Regions from separate parts of the Staphylococcus coagulans genome, predicted to be linked through region 3. Evidence: riboswitches for the same ligand, from Rfam matches in the RefSeq annotation. Region 3 holds a riboswitch; each other region holds the start of a gene.
What was found. Region 3 has a riboswitch for S-adenosylmethionine ahead of KM149_RS01605 (LLM class flavin-dependent oxidoreductase). Riboswitches for the same ligand answer to the same signal wherever they lie in the genome.
Positions count from the first base shown of each region.

Region 1: linked by a shared signal. The riboswitch ahead of KM149_RS09580 (methionine ABC transporter ATP-binding protein) and the one ahead of KM149_RS01605 (LLM class flavin-dependent oxidoreductase) in region 3 are both predicted to bind S-adenosylmethionine.
Region 2: linked by a shared signal. The riboswitch ahead of KM149_RS09640 (LLM class flavin-dependent oxidoreductase) and the one ahead of KM149_RS01605 (LLM class flavin-dependent oxidoreductase) in region 3 are both predicted to bind S-adenosylmethionine.
Region 4: linked by a shared signal. The riboswitch ahead of metK (methionine adenosyltransferase) and the one ahead of KM149_RS01605 (LLM class flavin-dependent oxidoreductase) in region 3 are both predicted to bind S-adenosylmethionine.

Region 1 is NZ_CP092966.1:2,017,043-2,022,012, forward strand. It holds gene KM149_RS09570 (MetQ/NlpA family ABC transporter substrate-binding protein) at 1-122, opposite strand, end outside; gene KM149_RS09575 (methionine ABC transporter permease) at 148-843, opposite strand; gene KM149_RS09580 (methionine ABC transporter ATP-binding protein) at 836-1,864, opposite strand; SAM riboswitch class I at 1,960-2,070, opposite strand; gene KM149_RS09585 (thioredoxin family protein) at 2,111-2,425, opposite strand; gene KM149_RS09590 (toprim domain-containing protein) at 2,391-2,786, opposite strand; gene gcvH (glycine cleavage system protein GcvH) at 2,865-3,245, opposite strand; gene KM149_RS09600 (arsenate reductase family protein) at 3,317-3,673, opposite strand; gene KM149_RS09605 (thioredoxin family protein) at 3,971-4,291, shown strand; gene KM149_RS09610 (nitroreductase family protein) at 4,427-4,970, opposite strand, start outside.
Region 2 is NZ_CP092966.1:2,025,633-2,030,602, reverse strand. It holds gene KM149_RS09655 (helix-turn-helix domain-containing protein) at 1-8, opposite strand, end outside; gene KM149_RS09650 (IS6 family transposase) at 189-863, opposite strand; gene KM149_RS09645 (MFS transporter) at 896-1,477, opposite strand; gene KM149_RS09640 (LLM class flavin-dependent oxidoreductase) at 1,517-2,881, opposite strand; SAM riboswitch class I at 2,949-3,063, opposite strand; gene KM149_RS09635 (serine hydrolase domain-containing protein) at 3,916-4,970, shown strand, end outside.
Region 3 is NZ_CP092966.1:373,099-378,068, forward strand. It holds gene KM149_RS01600 (O-acetylhomoserine aminocarboxypropyltransferase/cysteine synthase family protein) at 1-1,107, shown strand, start outside; SAM riboswitch class I at 1,271-1,370, shown strand; gene KM149_RS01605 (LLM class flavin-dependent oxidoreductase) at 1,417-2,796, shown strand; gene KM149_RS01610 (sodium:solute symporter family protein) at 2,807-4,303, shown strand; gene KM149_RS11945 (hypothetical protein) at 4,303-4,431, shown strand; gene KM149_RS01615 (tautomerase family protein) at 4,418-4,807, shown strand; gene KM149_RS01620 (hypothetical protein) at 4,809-4,970, shown strand, end outside.
Region 4 is NZ_CP092966.1:1,073,721-1,078,690, forward strand. It holds gene pckA (phosphoenolpyruvate carboxykinase (ATP)) at 1-1,172, opposite strand, end outside; SAM riboswitch class I at 1,504-1,613, shown strand; gene metK (methionine adenosyltransferase) at 1,720-2,919, shown strand; gene KM149_RS05090 (NERD domain-containing protein) at 3,009-3,920, shown strand; gene KM149_RS05095 (aldo/keto reductase) at 4,635-4,970, shown strand, end outside.

The DNA.
Region 1 (4,970 bases), 840 kb from region 3:
GGCGCAGGTGAAGCACCAACAACAATCTTTTTGTCTTCTTTTTTACTATCAGAACCATTTCCACATGCGGCTAAAGCAACTGCAACAACAAGAACAACAATAATCGATAAAAATCTTTTCATTAAAACAGTCTCCTCTTCACTATTATTAGCGTTTATCTATTTTATTCGTTATCCAATCCCCTAAGAATTGAATAATAAATACCAAAATTAATATTAAAATGGTTGAAACTAAAATAACGTCGTTTTGATTTCGCGTAAATCCAGTTAAGTATGCCAAGTTACCTAAACCACCAGCACCGATAACACCTGCCACTGCAGTAGATCCTACTAAAGCAATCGCCGTTACAGTAATACCTGAAATTAAGGCTGGTAGTGATTCTGGTATTAATACTTTTAATACGATTGTCCAAGTTGTCGCTCCCATTGATTTCGCCGCTTCAATAACGCCTTTATCAATCTCTTTAAGCGCAATTTCTACGAGTCGACCGTAGAAAGGAGATGCCCCAATGATTAAAGCAGGTAAAGCACCCGTTGGACCACTGATTGTACCTAATAGTAAACTTGTAAATGGAATTAACAATAAAATCAAAATGATAAATGGTATCGCTCTAAATAAATTCACAATGAAAGAAACAATACTATAAAATATACGTCCTGCTTTAGATTTACTTTTAGATGTTAAAAACAGAATCACACCTAAAATGAGCCCAAAAATAAATGAGAATGCTGTTGAGATGATTGTCATGTATAGCGTTTCATATGTCGCTACCCAAACATCCGGCCAACGTACATTCGGCATCGTTATCATCTCTTGAAGTATTTCGCTAAAACTCTTACCCATGACTGACCACCTCTACATCGATATTTTGTGACTCTAAGTCCGCTTGTACTTCATCAAAATTTGTTTTTGAGACATCTTGAATGTGAACGAGTAAATAGCCTATAGTTCCCGTTTTTGATTGTTTAATATTACCCTCTAAAATATTGGCTGAAAGATGATATTCTTGCGATAGATGAGACAATATCGGACGTGTTGTATTATCGCCAGAAAAAGTCAATTTAATCAAAACATCATCTTTTGCTAGAGGAAATGTCGCTACAAGCTCATCACTTTCATCACTCGGTTTCAAGTCTTCTTGAACAAAGCGGCGTGTCACTGCGTGCTGTGGATTTTCAAAAATATCAGAAACTTTACCTTGCTCAATGACACGACCATTTTCCATTACAGATACTTCATCACAAATCCGACGAATAACGTGCATCTCATGTGTAATAATAATAATCGTTAAATTCTTTTCCTTTTTAAGTTGTAAAAGCAAGTCTAATATTTCATCTGTCGTTTGAGGGTCAAGTGCACTTGTTGCTTCGTCACATAATAATACTTCTGGATCATTGGCAAGTGCGCGCGCAATGCCGACACGTTGTTTTTGACCACCTGATAATTCAGAAGGGTACGCATGCTCTCTCCCTTTTAAACCAACACGTTCAACGAGCTCTAATGCTATCTGCTTTGCTTCACTTTTTGCAACTCCTGAAATTTCTAGTGGGAAAATAATATTATCCATTACCGTTCTTGACCACAATAAATTAAAGTGTTGGAAAATCATACTGACTTTTTGTCGTTTTTTGCGTAAATCTGCTTTACTTAACTGTCCTATGTTATCCCCGCCGATAATCACATCGCCTGATGTAGGTGTTTCTAGATAATTAAATAATCGTATTAAAGTACTTTTACCAGCACCAGAAAATCCGATAATACCATAGATTGAACCCTTCTCTATCTTTAGGTCAACATGATCTACAGCTGTTACAGATTTTGATTTACTTTCGTACTTTTTAACGATGTTTTTAAGCTCAATCATACTGTTCCTCCTTGTGTTTCCCCTCTTATCTGCAAAATAAAAAATGCTTTCTCTTTTAAAAAATGAAAGAGAAAGCATTAACACAAATCGCTTTTCTCTCATCTTCAAAAGTAAAATTTTTACTTTATGTGAATTGGCACCATTTCTATATACTAGACGGTTGCCGGGCTTCATAGGGCACATCCCTCCACCACTCCGGATAAGAGTTTTCTGACTATTTAATTGATATTAATCTTATCATTGTAATCAACATGCGTCAATTACTTTTTTTATTTTTTCTAACAAGTACGGTACAGACTGAAAAGCATATAACCTTTCTACTTCTTGATCATAATGCATGATCATTAACACAGGCACAGACTGTATTTCATTTGCTTGGCTCCAATCTGGATGAAAATTTAAATCTATTTTCACAATAGGTAATTGTGTCATCTCATTTGCAATATCTAACATTCTTTCAGACATTTTACATGTCCCACACATCGGTGTATAACCAAATATGAGATGAACGTTTTCATCTTTATTTCTATATATATTGTTCAATTGCTCTGAAACACTCATGATATGAATACTTCCCTTTAACATAAAAATCTTTTTTTACTTTAAATCCAAAATGTTGTAATACATTAGAGAGGTAATCGCGTGGACAACGTGCCACTTCACTATAATTCGTATCGATGAAAATATCGATGCGCTCACTCAAATAAGTTGTAAACCATTTGCGGATTTTTCGACCTTCCGCATCTGAATCTACCAAAATGTAGACCTGTCTATCATACAAATATTCAATCATATTGTCTAATTTTTCAATTCCCATCGTTCCATGTGTACATATAATTTCGACAGGTTCTAACAACACCTCTTGAACACGTTTTTTATCAGATTTACCTTCTACAACAATAACCTTATTGATCATCGCCATGGTCTTCACCTTCTAAAAAATATTTGAGTACAAAAAACTCCTTGATAATCAGATTACCGAGGAGTCTTTATGCGGGCATTATTCACCAATCATTTGTTCATAATCAGCTGCACTTAATAATGCATCTAATTGGCTTTCATCGCTTAATTCAACTTTTACCATCCAAGCTTTTTCATAAGGTGATTCGTTAACCGCTTCAGGTTCGTCTTCTAAACCTTCATTCACTTCGATGACTTTTCCTGATACAGGAGAATACAATTCAGAAACAGTTTTAACTGATTCCACACTTCCGAAAGTTTCACCTTCAGTAAGTTCATCTTCTGCTTCTGGAAGCTCTACAAAGACAATATCACCTAATTCGCTTTGCGCAAAATCTGTAATTCCAATTGTCGCTGTTTGACCTTCAACTTTTACCCATTCGTGTTCTTTAGAATATTTTAATTCGCTTGGCACTGCCACGTTAATCCCCTCCTATAATGTTTACAATTACAATTTTATCATGACATATTGGAACGGTTCTATCAACTATTTTATGATAGCCAAGTATTGCGATAGACCTCTTCATTAAAGCCGACTGTCACTTTATCACCTAAGATTGCTAATGGTCGCTTTACTAACATGCCATCAGAAGCAAGTAAACTTATTTTTTCGTCTTCATTCATATTTTCTAGTTTGTCTTTAAGATTTAACGCTCTGTATTTTGCGCCATGTGTATTAAAGAACTTTTTAATATCCAAGCCTGATTTTTCTATAATTTGACGAAACTCTTTTTCTGTCGGTGTGTGCTGTACAATATCGATAGGCTCATAGCTCACCCCATGATCAGATAAAAATTTCGCTGCTTTTTTACATGTTGTACAATTTGGATAATGATAAAATTTGATCATGCCTTTGACCTCCTTATTCCAATTAATTTTAATATATCAAATTATTAATTAAAATGCTTGTTTTTTTCAAAAAAATCATTGCCATATTGTTTTATATTGAATATATAGATGGGCGGAATATCGAATGGTTTCACAAGACGCCATCTGCTTCCATTGCTTTATGCTCTATATCAAAAATGTTAAATATTAGGAGATGCACGACCTTAGCCTTTGTTTATCAATGAATCACATAGATGACTTCATCTATGAAATCCGTTATAATGTCGTTACGTAATAGATATAAAGGAGATGTTTTAGATGCAACGCATTACTAACATGGAATCATTCAATCAAATCATCCAAAGCGAACAACCTGTTATTATTAAATTTGAAGCTGGTTGGTGTCCAGACTGTAAAGCGATGGATATGTGGATTGATCCAATTATTGAAAAATACAATCAATATGATTGGTATTCTGTTGATCGTGATGAGCTTGATCAAGCAGTGGAAGAATACGAGGTTATGGGTATTCCAAGTATTTTAATCTTTAAAGATGGCCAAAAATTACACCACTTACACTCTGCTAATGCAAAATCACCTGAACAAGTTGAAAACTATTTAGCTGAAAGCTTAGGCTAATCATTTGAGGGGCTAGGACGAGATGATGTCCTAGCCCCTCTATTTATCTATGCACACAAATATGTTATCCCTTATCTACTTAGAGTTGCGTTTAATAGAACGCTTTCGGTGATCCAATCCAAACAACGTTTTGGACTAAATATACTCTGTTAATATTCCTCTATTTTTGCGTTCTACTTTTGGAAAATCTGCCTCATCTTTTAAATCTGTTAAATAAATAAATCCAACAAGTTTTTCATCTGGTGCCACGCCAAAGATGGTTCTGATTTTGGGTTTAAAAATATAATCCGGTGTTTTCCAACATGTTCCGATGCCTTTTTCATACAATAACAACAATAGATTTTGTGCGAAAGCGCCAATAGCTAAATAGTTCTCATTTTCTTCTCTCTGTCTCGCATCACATGTCATAATGAGCGCTAAAAATCCTCCCAAATTTGTAACGGCCTCATAATGACTTTCTTGCTTCTCTTTATCTTTTGGGAATGCATATCTTGATATTTCTCGGCTCATTTCGCCTAATTTATTTTTAGGCACGTAGACAACGCGCCACGGTTCGCGCATACCATGATTAGGTGCGTCAGCCGCTTCTAATATTGCTTCTTTCAACGCAGATTCATCAATATACATATCCCTTTTGAACTTCTTAATACTTCTTCTTGAACTAATTGCTTCACGAAGC
Region 2 (4,970 bases), 830 kb from region 3:
TTAGTCATATTTTTTCTCCTTATTTGTATTTTACAGACTTATTATATAAGTTTATTCTCATATTTGTAACGCATTTTACGAATTTATTTCTCAAAAATGAAATTTATTTGTTGACGCTGAAACATTCTGGTTCTGTTGCAAAGCTAAAAAATAAATCTCTAGACTCATGTTTAAAATAATACTTCGTATTAACTTGCTGGCATGATGCTAATTTCACGGCATGGCGAAAACCCGTAGATTTGAAGAGATCTGCGGTTCTTTTTATATAGTCCGTAAATACATTCAATGCCTTTGATCGTATTCTTTGCCGTATTGATAGTTTGATAACTTATTTTCCTTACTTTGATATGACAATGATCTTGTTCAATGAGATTATTTAAATATTTAGAGGTACAATGACAGTTCGGGTTAAGCTTAAAATCTTTGATTAGTTTAGACATTGCGACCTTCGTTGACGGTGCTTGATCTGTAATTATCATTTGGGGTTTGCCAAATTGCTTGATAAGACGCTTAATAAACGCATATGCCGCATGATTATCTCGTTGCTTACGCAACCAAATATCTAATGTATGGCCGTCTGCATCAATCGCACGATATAAATAGCACCATTTGCCCTTAATTTTGATATATGTCTCATCGGCACGCCATTTATAATAAGCTTTTTTATGCTTTTTCTTCCAAATCTGATACAAAATCGGTGCATATTCTTGAACCCAACGATAGACTGTTGAATGATGAACATTGACACCACGTTCTCTTAATATTTCAGATATATCACGATAACTCAATGAGTATCTTAGGTAATAGCCAACGGCTACAGTGATGACATCTTTATCGAATTGTTTATATCTGAAATAGTTCATACAGAAGACTCCTTTTTGTTTAAATTATACTATCAAATCAACTTTGCAACAGAACCCAAGGCACCCACAATGACCCAAATTAAAGCAGTCCATAACGTTCCAATATACCCTAATACTTTAATAGCAATAGATGAATAATACGCACCAAAAACATACATTCCTGCTACAAATACAAACCAAAACCAACCGACTGCGGTTCCTAATTTGTGTTGAGGTGAGCGATATGTGATCCATACGAGAAAAGCATATGCAAATAAAGGATAGCCAAATCCACGTACACTATAGGTAATAATCATCAAAAAATAGTGTTCAGAAGGTAAAGCCCAACTAATAAATAATATTTGTCCAATAATATAGATAACTGTACCTGTCAGCATCACTTTTCGTGGTCCAAACATTTCAACTAACACACCAGAAAACCATGATGCAATGGCTATGGTCACACCGTAGCAGGTAGTGACATAGGCAGCTTGTTGTAGTGTCAATCCATGGTCAATAAGATAGGGACTAATCCATGCGGCTTCTAAACCTTCTCCCATCATAAATATTAAAACACCTACGTAGCCCCATAACAATGAAGGTGGAAATCCAAGCTTTGAGACCGAAATTTTCATATAATCCCTCCCTTTATAAAATAAAATTACAGTAGTTTTTTAATTTGAAAGTTGACGTGCTGGATGATCTTCACGAATGTATTTTGCACCTTGACCAAATAGGTTTTCTCGAAGTGTCTCTCCTTCATAATCTTGTCGATAAATGCCTCTTTCTTGAAGGACTGGAACCACTTTTTCAACAAACGCTTCAAGTGTGCCCGGAGAATAGGCTTGTGCAACATTAAATCCGTCTACATCAGCAACACGAATCCACTCTTCCAGTTGATCTGCAATCTTTTCAGGTGTGCCTACGAAGCGGACTGGACCTGTCCCTAAGCCATGAAATTTAATCGCTTCTCGCAACGTCCATTTGCGATTTGGGTCTTTAGTATACATATCCATAGCATGCTGAATTGCACCAGTTTCAATGCTTTCTAGATATTGATCTGGATCGTATTGAGAGAAATCAATACCGGTATGTCCACTCAATAAAGCAGCGGTTCCTTCATAACTGACCAATTCAACTAATGCTTGATGTTTTTCTTCAGCTGCTTCTTCAGTTTCTCCAATAATTGGCATAATAAGCGGTAAAAATAACAATGAGTTTTTATCACGCCCGAATTTTTCTGCGCGTGCTCTTACATCCTCGACATAAGCTTTACAAGCATCTAAAGAGTGTTGTGTCGTAAAGACAGCTTCTGCATGTTTCGCTGCAAAATCACGCCCTCGTGAAGAAGCGCCTGCCTGAAAAATAACAGGTGTTCGTTGTGGTGAAGGATCAACAAGGTGAGGACCTGGAACATTGAAAAACTTGCCTTTATGATGAATTAAGTTGACTTTATCAGGATCTGTATATGTATCGCTGTCAATATCTCTGACGATAGCATGGTCATCCCAACTCTTTTCCCATAATTTGTAAGTGACTTCTAAAAATTCATCCGCTCGGTCATAGCGTGTTTCTTTTGGTAATCGCTCTGTGAGACCTAAGTTGACAGCCTCACTTTCTAAATAAGAGGTAACGACATTCCATCCGATTCGTCCTTTAGATAAGTGATCTAGTGTAGAGAGTTGTCGCGCTAATTGATAAGGCTTTGCATATGTTGTTGATACGGTAGGTGCAAAACCGAGGTGCTTCGTAACTGCTGCCATTGCTGAAATCGCTGCAATCGGATCGTAAGCAGGAAATTGAACTGCATATTTTGTGGCAGCCCTATGAGAATTTTCATAGGCACTATAAGTCCCTAAAACGTCAGCCATAAAAAGGGCATCAAACTTTCCTTTTTCGAGTGTTTGCGCAAGATGCGTCCAATATTCGATATCTCCATGAAGATGCCCTTTATCTTTTTCGTGTTTCCATAAACCTATGGAATGCGGTGATGGAGACTGTTGGACAAAACCGTTTAAATGTATTTGTTTCTTTGACATAAATAGACCCCCTAAAAATTAAAAAGCAATACTTCTTTACTTTAAAGATAAGAAGTATTGCCATGTAATCTTATCTTCTAACCGATACGAAGATGCGCATCAGTTACTGGAATTGGCACAGTACCATATAGCCTGTTGCCGAAACTTCATAGGGCCAGTCCCTCCGCTTCTCTAGATAAGTTTTATATGAATTTTCTGAAAATAATATATTTTGTATTTTAGCGGGTGTCTTTTAAAAAGTCAACTATACTTATCAAATTACTATGAATATTAAATATTAAAGATTGTAAAAACTGAAATAGAAGTTAAAGTCTTCATACTTAAATTTGAAAAGAATGATCAATGCACTGATTTTAAACAATGGTGTTGTATTTTTTAAAATAAAGTCAATTTATTATAAAAATAATATTAAACGATTAAACATAAAGAAAAACATATTACACTTAGGAATAGAAATAAACCATTTACGCAAAAAGTAACAAATTTTTAGAAATAAGCATTACAATAAAAATGTAATTAAAGAAAAAGGAGATGAAAACAATGGCTGGCATTTTTGGTTTTATCAAAAAAGTGTTTGACTTATTAAGTAGCATCCTTGTACACGGTGAACCAAGAAACTAAATGGTTAAGGCTGAGGCAGAAAAAAATTGTCTCAGCCTTTTTATTTTAAATAGATAAAAATGCTATTGCATATACTTTGAAATAATAATGTATATAAAGTTAGGTTTATTCACTCGATGCGCTTCCTTAAAATTTATCGTGTTTTAAGCATGAATACTTCGGATTTATAAAGCTTTAAATGTGTAAAATAATCATAGTGGACAATAAAATTATTAAATATTTTTGCAAAGTATTATGTTCATGGTAAACTCTATATTGTCCAGTCCTAGCTCAATGATGGGGAGATATTCACTTTCTCTTATTGAACAGTGACCGAATACCAAGTTTTAGATTGAGACAGACTTATCATGACTGCAATCGATGCTGTTTAAATCTGGAACTTGTCTAATGATTATAAGAGGAGTAAAACGAGAGTGAATAAAAAAAATAAATCATTATTAGTGAACGTATTCGTTTGTTTTGTTGCATTAGTCATATTAATAGGCAGTTTGAGTTTATACCGTTATTTTAAAAAGCAGCATGAACAAGAACTGACAAATTTTCAAGCGAGTCAGCAAGAGAAAAAGAAAAATAGCGTTGAGAATACGGATTATATTCCCCGCTTAAAAACGGTACTTGATCAAAAGAATCTGAATTATAACCAAATTGACCAGTATTTAAAAAATGTGCAATTTAACGGTTCTATCGCTGTTTTTGAAAATGGTAAGTTAAAGATGAACAAAGGCTATGGATTTCAAGATTTAGAGAACGGGAAACCGAATAATCCAAATACTCTTTACTTGATTGGTTCAGCTCAAAAGTTTTTAACAGGAATGATGGTTAAAAAACTAGAATTAGATGACAAAATTAATATTAATGATGACGTGGATCGATATTTATCTCATTTTGAAACGACACCGAAAATTACGTTGAAAGACTTGATGTTACATCGTAGTGGTCTATACAAGTACAAAGGTTCTAAAGATATTCTAAATTTAGACGAGGCTGTCGATTCAATTCAAAAAAGAGGCGTGGATCCGAAGCATTATCACAAACACTTCTATAATGATGCAAACTACCTCGTACTCGCAAAAGTGATTGAAGAAGTGACGCATCATACTTATGCAGAAAATTACTATAAATATTTTGGCAATCCTTTCCAACTTAAACATAGCGCATTTTACAATGATGCACGTTATAAAGAAGATATGGCGAAAGGCTATCAATTAAATAAAAATGCGCCAGTATTTAAACCGCCTATGTTTTTGAATCAATATTATGGAGCAGGTAATTTATATATGTCAGTACATGACATGGGGGTGCTCGTTAGAAAACTTCAAATGAATAAAGTTTTCCCATCAAAAGATACAAAGCCCTATCTTCATGAGTTAATGACAACACGATATCCTGAAAAATATCGTTACGGTTTTTACACTTATCCTGACCATAACCGAATTAATGGTATTTTTTATGGTCAAACCTTTACGAC
Region 3 (4,970 bases):
CGACTGATGAATCCTACCACACACGTGCTTGAAACACGTGTGGCTGAACTTGAAGGGGGTGTGGCTGGTGTAGCAGTTGCTTCAGGTATGGCAGCCATCACGTATGCGATTCAAGCTGTAGCACAGAAGGGTGATCATATTGTAGCAAGTTCCACATTATATGGCGGAACACATACGCTTTTCACACATACGTTACCTAAATATGGGATTGATGTCACATTAGTAGATACGAAAGATGTCAGTAGTATAGAAAATGCGATTCAAGACAATACGAAGGCATTATTTGTAGAAACCATTGGGAACCCAGAAGGCAATGTTGAGGATTTCGATGCACTTGCAGCGATTACAAAAGCTCAAGGTATACCGCTTATTGTTGATAATACATTTGCAACGCCTTATCTTTTACGTCCAATTGAATATGGCGCGAACATTGTTGTTCATTCTGCGACCAAATTTATTGGTGGGCACGGAACATCAATGGGTGGTGTTATTGTTGATGCAGGTAACTTTAATTGGGATAATGGCAAGTTTCCAGGATTAAGTGAACCCGATCCGTCTTATCACGGCTTAGTGTTCAGTGAAAAATTTGGAGAAGCCGCACTTGCTTTTAAAATTCGTACAACAATTTTAAGAGATACAGGGGCAGCGATTTCACCATTCAATGCATTTTTACTAACGCAAGGCTTAGAGACACTTTCATTACGATTAGAACGTCATGTGGAAAATGCTGAAAAAGTTGCACAATATCTTGAAAAGCATGATAAAGTCGCATGGGTTAAATATGCTGGTTTACCTACGAGTGAATATTACGCGTTAAAAGAGAAGTATTTACCAAAAGGTGCAAGTTCCATCTTTACCTTTGGTGTTAAAGGTGGATACGAAGCAGGTAAAAAGTTTATTGAAGGCTTAGAATTATTTTCTTTATTAGCGAATGTAGGAGATGCAAAGTCACTTGTCATTCACCCCGCATCCACGACACATCAACAATTGACGGAAGCAGAACAAACAGCAGCAGGTATTGCCCCGGAGACGATTCGTCTTTCGATAGGACTTGAGCATATCGATGATATTATCGCAGATTTGGAAAAAGGCTTTGCCAAAATTTAACTTTTAAGCGTCGCACAAAATGAAAATAAATGGAAATTCATGATCTGGTAGATTGACATGAGCGCTTTTAAAGCGTAAGCCGCCATGTGAAGGAAGTGATTATTCTACCGGTCAGTGTTTTACCTTTCACTTATTAAAAAGTACCCCATGAGTGTACATCATCGTCTTATCAAGAGAGATGGAGGGACTGGCCCGATGAAATCTCGGCAACAGGATTAATTCACTGTGCCAATTCCAGTAGCACAATTGCTAGAAGATAAGTCAACTACAGCTATGCCTTATCTTCCTATTTCTTAGGAGGTAATGTTCATGACACGAAAACAAATTCATTTTAACGGATTCGTCCAAAACTCTCCCTCTCCCCATGCTTCAGGTTTATGGAAACATCCAAAAGATAAAGGAGCGACACACCACAATTTAAAATATTGGACGGATATTGCTCAAACTTTAGAACGTGGTTTATTTGATGGTATTTTTATTGCTGATGTGTTGGGCACTTATAGTGTTTACAACCAATCTCATGACGCCGCAGTGAAACACGCAGTTCAACTCCCCGCACATGATCCTATTCCGCTCGTTTCTGCCATTGCAGCGGTAACTGAGCATATTGGTATTGCACCTACTGTCTCTACTACCTATGCCCAGCCATATAAGTTGGCACGTCAATTATCTACACTTGATCATCTGACAAATGGCCGATTAGGTTGGAATGTTGTGACGTCTTATTTAGAAAGCGAAGCAGTGAACTTAGGCTTAAAAGAACGCTTGCCTAAAGCATTACGTTACAACCGTGCTGACGAATTTTTGCAAGTGAGCTATCAGCTGTGGGAAGACAGTTGGGAGGACGATGCAGTTGTTAAAGCGCGTGAGACAGATACGTATGCTGATCCTTCTAAAGTTCATGCGATTCATCATAAAGGTACATTTTTCGATATACCCGGCCCGCATCTTGTAGAGCCTTCCCCTCAAAGAACGCCTGTTTTATTTCAAGCAGGTGCTTCCGAAAAAGGCAAAATATTTGCTGCAAAGCATGCAGAGGCTGTGTTTACAAAACACACCTCTATTGAATCGTTACGGGCATATGTCACAGACATTCGGACAAGAGCACAACAATTTGGCCGTGATGGAGAAGATATACTTGTTTTTCCAATGGTTTTACCTATTATCGGTGAAACTGAAGCAGAGGCTTATGAAAAATATGAAGCGCTTCAAAATGAAGTCAGCTATGAAGGTTCAGTCGCATTGTTAAGTGGACATACGGGTATTGATTTTTCTCAATATGATCCAGATGAATATATCGAAAATATCGAGACAGAAGCGATGCAAGGCAATCTCAATTTATATACAAAAGACCCACATCGAAAATGGACATTGCGAGAAGCGGTGAAAAATCACGGACTAGGTAATGGGACGGCTAAATTCATCGGAACACCCACACAAATTGCTGATCAATTGGAGTTATGGGTGAATGAAGGTGGTGCGGACGGTTTTAATATTGCGCAGACTTATTCACCAGGTACATTTGAAGAATTTGTGGACTTAATCATTCCTGAATTACAAAAAAGAGGCATATATCGTACAGAATATGAAGGTGAAACTTTACGTGAAAATATGTTTGGCAAAGGCCATACGAAAGTGAAACCGACACATCCTGCACGAAATAAAAAAGCCAATTTAGTACAGATATAGGGGGATGATTATGAATGACGTTAAAGTGTATACATGGATAGGTTTTATTGTTTTCATGGCGTTCATGATTACGGTAGGCTTTGTCAGTTCTAGAAAGATGAACAGTATTTCAGATTTTGCGACTGGCTTTGGAAGGATTGGCCCCCGTACGCTAGGATTGTCTTTTGCAGCGACGTATTTAAGTGCTGCAACCTTTCTAGGTTATCCGGGATGGTCGTATGCGTGGGGACTCAATAATTTATGGTTGTTTTTAGCGATGTTTATCGGTGGCCCTACAGGTGTTTTAATGGTCGCTAAAAGAGTCAGATCATTAAATACAACGCAGCAATCCCTCTCGCTACCAGATTGGTTAGGCGATTTTTATGACAGTCCTATTTTACGTGTTGGGACGGCTATGATCTTATTATTTAATATTTTCTATATCGCAAGTCAGCTTGTAGCAGGCGCTTTGATTTTCAAACATTTACTCGGTATGAGTTACTTTTCAAGTTTGATTGTAATCACAGTCATTGTTGTGATTTATGTTTACGTAGGTGGTGCACTAGCAGATATTTATACCGATGCCATACAAGTCATCATTATGGCAGTAGCTGGCCTTGCCATTTTTATCTCTGGCATTGTGCTATTTTGGAAAGGTAGCATCCATGATACGTTTTCAGGGATTGCACAAAACTTAGATCATCAAAATCATCACTTAGTCCAAGTTTTTAATCCTGAATCCGTTCACTTTCATTCTTTTACAATGATTATCGGTGCGATTATTATTCAATGGGCTTTTGCGTCAGCGCCGCACTTGTTTAATAAAATTTTAGGTCTAAAAAGTGAAAAAGATTTAGGGCGCATGATTCGTACTTATATCATTGTAATGGCTTTATGTTTACTTGTACTTTTTGGCGGTATTTATAGTCGCGTAGCATTGGGTGGGCAAGTCGCAAGTTCAGATTTAGCCTTACTACAATATATAGAGTGGGCGTTTCCTGCTGTGATTGTTGCTTTATTCGGTGTCGTTATATTAGCAGCGGCTATGTCAACGACAGATGGCTTGTTTGTGTCTATTTCTACAGTGTTCGCGAATGATTTATTTTTAAAACTGATTGTCAAACAGAAGTGGGTGAATCTTGAAACAGAGAAAGCCAATCGAATTGCTTTTCGTATTAGTCGTGCTTCTGTACCGATTGTAGGGCTTTTATCGTTTTTATTAGTTTTGAAACCACCGCTCTATATGAGTGACCTCATGTGGATTGGGATTTCCGGTATTGCAGCCGGTACAATGGGTCCTATTTTACATGCGGTATATGCGAAACGAAAAGCACCTGCCCGTGCAGCAGAACTTTCGATGGTCGTTGGTTTAATATCCTATCTTGTCATTTATTTTGGCGGTGTGATTCCAAGTACAATGTCTGCCGGTGCTGTTGCCACTATTTTGGGCATACTGACGATCACTGTAACTTCCTCTGTCATGCATTATCGAGCGCGCCAACTCTCTGTGGATAAGGGGGAAGCATAATGTTTGTAAATGAAATGTTATCCATCTGGCTTTATGGTTTTATAGGAACATTTGTTGGTCTACTTCTTGCATTAAAATGGGGTTACTCAAATCTTGATGAAAAGGGGAATGATAATGCCAATCATTAAAATAGATCTAATTAAAGGGAAAGATGAAGCTTATATTAAGGAAGTTTTAGATATCTCATATGAAGTGATGCTAGAAGCCTTTCGTGCACCGGTGGGGGACCGCTATCAAATCGTGACGCAACACGAAGCGTATGAGATGCAAATTTTAGATACAGGTTTAGGCATAGAACGGACGAAGGATGTGTTAGTTTTTACGCTTATCACGCGTCCAAGAACGGAAGAACAAAAAACGATTTTTTATCGCAAGTTGGTAGAAACATTACATCAAAAATTAGGTATTCGAAAAGAAGATGTACTGATTAGCCTTGTAGAAAATACAGATGCGAATTGGAGCTTTTTCAATGGGGAGGCGCAATTCTTGAATGGAGATTTATAATATGACAACAAAAACATCACTTAAAATCTCTCTGCTCTCTTTAGCTGTATTGATTGAAAAAAGAGCGGAGTGGGAAGCATATGAACCGGTCAATACTGCAGCTCATATGATTAAGCAAGAAAAACTAGCAGCTTACAACCAAGCAATCGCTAAATGCCAAAAA
Region 4 (4,970 bases), 700 kb from region 3:
CAAGTTGAGAATGAAGGGACTGGTTCAGTAATGCCTCTTTCTGTACCCGCTAATTTTGAAGTAAAGCCACTCAAGAAGTGATACATCGCTTGATCTTTATTTAATTTAGAAATTGGTGGTAAAACACCAAATGCATCAGCTGTCAAAAAGATAATTGTATTTGGATGAGATGCTTTAGAAGGGAGCACAACATTATCGATATGGTCAATCGGGTAAGCCGCGCGTGTGTTTTCAGTATAATGATTATCATCAAAGTCAATATATCCATGTGCATCAACAACTAAATTTTCAAGTACAGTACCATATCGGATTGCATTGAAAATTTGTGGCTCTTTTTCAGCTGATAAGTTAATCGCTTTAGCATAGCAGCCACCCTCAATATTGAAAACACCGTTCTCGTTCCAACCGTGCTCGTCATCACCAATGAGTTTACGATTTGGGTCTGCTGATAATGTTGTTTTACCTGTTCCAGAGAGTCCAAAGAAGAGTGCGACATCGCCTTTATCTCCAACATTCGCTGAACAATGCATGCTCATAATATTATGTTGTGGTAACAAATAGTTCATGACAGAGAAGACAGATTTTTTCATTTCACCCGCATATTCTGTGCCACCAATTAAAATCGTTTTATGCTTGAAAGAGATGATAACAAAAGTTTCTGAGCGTGTACCATCGATTTTTGGATCTGCCTTAAAGTGGGGTGCAGAAATTAATGTAAAATCTGCTTTGATTTTTGAAGCTTCTTCTTTAGAAGTCGGTTTAATAAACATATTTTGCGCAAATAAATTATGCCATGCGAATTCATTAACCACTGTCAATTTAAGTTGCGAATTCGAATCACTTCCTGCGTAGCCATTAAAAACAAACAATTCTTCTTTGTCGTTTAAGTAATCAATAACTTTATGGTAGAGATTGAGAAATTTTTCTTCTGATATAGGTTGATTAATCGCCCCCCAATCGATATCGTCTTTCACCTGTGGATTGTCTACAATAAATTTATCTTTAGGTGAGCGCCCCGTGTATTCACCTGTTTTCGCATTGATGGCACCGAGTTCTGTTAACTCTGCTTCATCACGTTTTAAGATTTTGTTATAAAGTTCTGTTGTTGTAAGTTGAAAATGAGAACTTGGCTTATCGATTAATGCCTCTAACGCACTAGTATTAAATGACATGATCTAATCCCCTCCGAATTTTGTTGAATGTAAGCCTTTACAATTTAAGAGTATAACATATTAGAGAAATAATCCCTACTATATTTAAGAAAAAATAACAGCATTTAGATTAAATATTTATTTTTACGTATTCTGCTAGTGATTTCAGCTATAACTTAAACGGAAACTTAAATGCTTCACGTTCATATCCAATTTTTTAGTGGTTTTCTTCCATGAATATCGATGCATTTATCATAAATCTTTCTAGATAAGAAAGGTTTTAGAAATGATTTGTGCAGAAGTACGAAATTGACAGACTGATAAAAGTTATGTAATATAGTGCTAACGGATTCTCTTATCCTGAGTGGTGGAGGGACATGGACCCAATGAAACCCAGCAACCTCTTTTAACGAAGAAAGGTGCCAAACCGTTTGCAGACAAATATGGTCTGAACGATAAGAGCGAATGGACGTTAGGGCCTTCACTCTATTTTATAGTGTTGAAAGGCTCTTTTTTTATTGAGCTCAGAGAGAGAATGTTCGTAATCCATTATATAAAGGAGTTTATTATGACATACAACAGACGCTTATTTACTTCAGAATCAGTAACAGAAGGTCATCCTGATAAGATTGCAGACCAGATTTCTGATGCAATTTTGGATGAAATTTTGAAAGGAGATAAAAATGCACGTGTCGCTTGTGAGACGACAGTGACGACAGGTATGGCCTTAATCGCGGGTGAGATTTCTACTTCTACTTATGTCGATATTCCAAAAGTCGTACGCGAAACAGTTAGAGAGATTGGTTATACACGTGCGAAGTATGGTTACGACTATAAAACAATGTCTGTTTTAACAGCGATAGATGAACAATCACCTGATATTGCACAAGGTGTCGATCGCGCGTTGGAATATCGTGATGAAATGAATGACGAAGAGTTAAATACTGGTGCTGGCGATCAAGGCTTGATGTTCGGTTTTGCGACAAATGAAACAGATACACTCATGCCATTACCAATTGACCTGTCACATAAATTATCGAAACGTTTATCAGAAGTCCGTAAAAATGGAACTTTAGATTATTTACGACCTGATGGTAAAGTCCAAGTGACTGTTGAATATGATGAACAAAATCAACCAAAACGTATCGATACAATCGTTGTTTCTTCACAACATCACGAAGAAATTGAATTAGAAAAAATTCAAAATGATATTAAAGAGTATGTTATTTATCCAACAGTAGACCCAAGCTTATTAGATGAAGAGACTAAATTTTTCATTAATCCAACAGGGCGTTTTGTCATTGGTGGTCCACAAGGCGATGCAGGCTTAACTGGGCGTAAAATTATTGTTGATACTTACGGCGGTTATGCATGTCATGGTGGGGGCGCGTTTTCAGGAAAAGATCCTACAAAAGTAGACCGTTCCGCAGCCTATGCAGCGCGCTATGTCGCAAAAAACATTGTAGCTGCTCAACTTGCAGATAAATGTGAAGTGCAGCTTGCCTACGCCATTGGTGTCGCTCAGCCAGTTTCTATCGCCATCGATACATTTGGTACAGGAAGAGTCAGTGAGGATACTTTAATTCAAGCAGTACGTGATCACTTTGATTTACGGCCTGCTGGAATTATTAAAATGCTTGATTTACAACGTCCAATTTATAAACAAACGGCTGCATATGGCCACTTTGGTCGAAATGATGTGCAATTACCTTGGGAAAAAACAGATAAAATTGAATTATTAAAAGAAGCGGTTTCTGCTTTACAATAAATTTTATTGCTTTAACTATCGCTAATTTTATAGTTATTTAATATAATAGAAATAACTGTAGAAATGTAGATAAAAGGAAGGTATTGCAAATGACACAATTTGGTCCAATCGAAATAGGCCTCATTGCTGCTATTGTAATTGCAGCATTATTCTTTATTTTGTTTTTGGTAGCGCTCAAAAGTAAAAAGAAAGCTAAAGAAAGTTACGCAAGTCAATATCAATCGAAGCAAGATCAACTGACTCACGAACATGAAGAAGAGCTTGAAAAAGTTCGAATTGAAAAGAAAAAAGCGGACACGCAACATAAAGAAGAATATGAAACAATGCTTTCTTCAAAAAATAGAGAAATTGATGCTTTAAAATTATTTTCAAAAAATAGTAGTGAATATGTGACAGATATGCGTTTACTTGGAATACGTGAAAGATTAGTCAAAGAAAAACGTATTCGACCAGAAGATATGCATATCATGGCCAATATCTTTTTACCCACTAATGATTTAGAGGATATTACACGTATGAGTCATCTCGTTTTGACACGCACAGGTCTTTATATTATAGATTCTGAACTTTTAAAAGGTCATGTTTACCAAGGCGTTAGTCAAAATCAATTTTCAGAAAATCCAATGTTAGAGCAAGTTTTCAAAATATTAGATTTAGATCCATCAACACCACAGATGGTTGTGTTAGACCAACAAGATGGTGAACAAAATGCACTTTCAATCAAAGACTATACACAACAAATCAAACAAATTGAGCAAGTTGCAACACAATTGCAACGTCAATTGGATTTAAAATATACACCAACTACGATTTTATATTTTAATCCAAAACGTGAAGGCGATGTAACTATCTCAAGCTTTACAACACAAGGAACAACAAAAGTTTTAGTAGGCCCAGAGCAGTTGAATGAGTTCTTTAACAAATTTGTTTTCCATGGTCGTATTCAATACGATGTCAATGCGCTTCAAAGTATTATGGATGAAATTGAATCTTTTAATTAAGTTGTCTATTGTCATTTGATGAAGCATTTAATATTTAGAGGTTAAGACATATTGAAGTCTTGACCTCTTTTTTGTTTTTTAGAGGATTAAATGATCAAAAGGGCGAGTTGAATTCGAATCAAAAATTCTTAGATATACCATACAGCTAAAAACGAGGTTTGTTTGAAGTAAGAAGTCGTATAGATGGGTCGAAATAAATATGAAATTGATTACCAAACGAGACGACGAAATCAAATAGATTTCGTCGTCTCGCATGATAGGAGTACGAAAAACAAGGAAAGCGCAGTAGCTGACTGAACTGTACTTCGCTTTATTAGCACGCCCAGTCCTAGTCATCCTTGCCGGGGCGAGACGACGAAATCAAATAGATTTCTGTCTCGCATGATAGGAGTACGAAAAACAAGGAAAGCGCAGTAGCTGACTGGACTGTACTTCGCTTTATTAGCACGCCCAGTCCTAGTCATCCTTGCCAGGGCGAGACGACGAAATCAAATAGATTTCTGTCTCGCATGATAGGAGTACGAAAAACAAGGAAAGCGCAGCAGCTGACTGGACTGTACTTCGCTTTATTAGCACGCCCAGTCCTAGTCATCCTTGCCGGGGCGAGACGACGAAATCAAATAGATTTCTGTCTCGCTCCCAAGTTCAATGGCTTTAACATCGATTGAAAATGGTTTAGCATGTAAGGTGGATATTATAAAGGAGCGATGTTGTATGAATGAAAAGTCTTTTTATAATGGAAATCGTATGCCTCAAGTAGGCTTAGGTGTTTTCCGTGTAGAAAATGATGATTCTGCGAAGGATGCTGTTAAGCATGCGATTAAGCATGGTTATCGTAGTATTGATACGGCGATGATTTACAAAAATGAAGAAAAAGTGGGCGAAGGTATTCGTGAAGCTTTAGATGAAAATGGCTTAAAGCGTGAGGATTTATTTATCACGTCTAAGCTTTGGTTAAGTGATTATGGTCGTGACAGTGTAGAAAAAGCTTATCAAGCTTCATTATCGCGTTTAGGTTTAGACTACTTAGATTTATATCTTGTACATTGG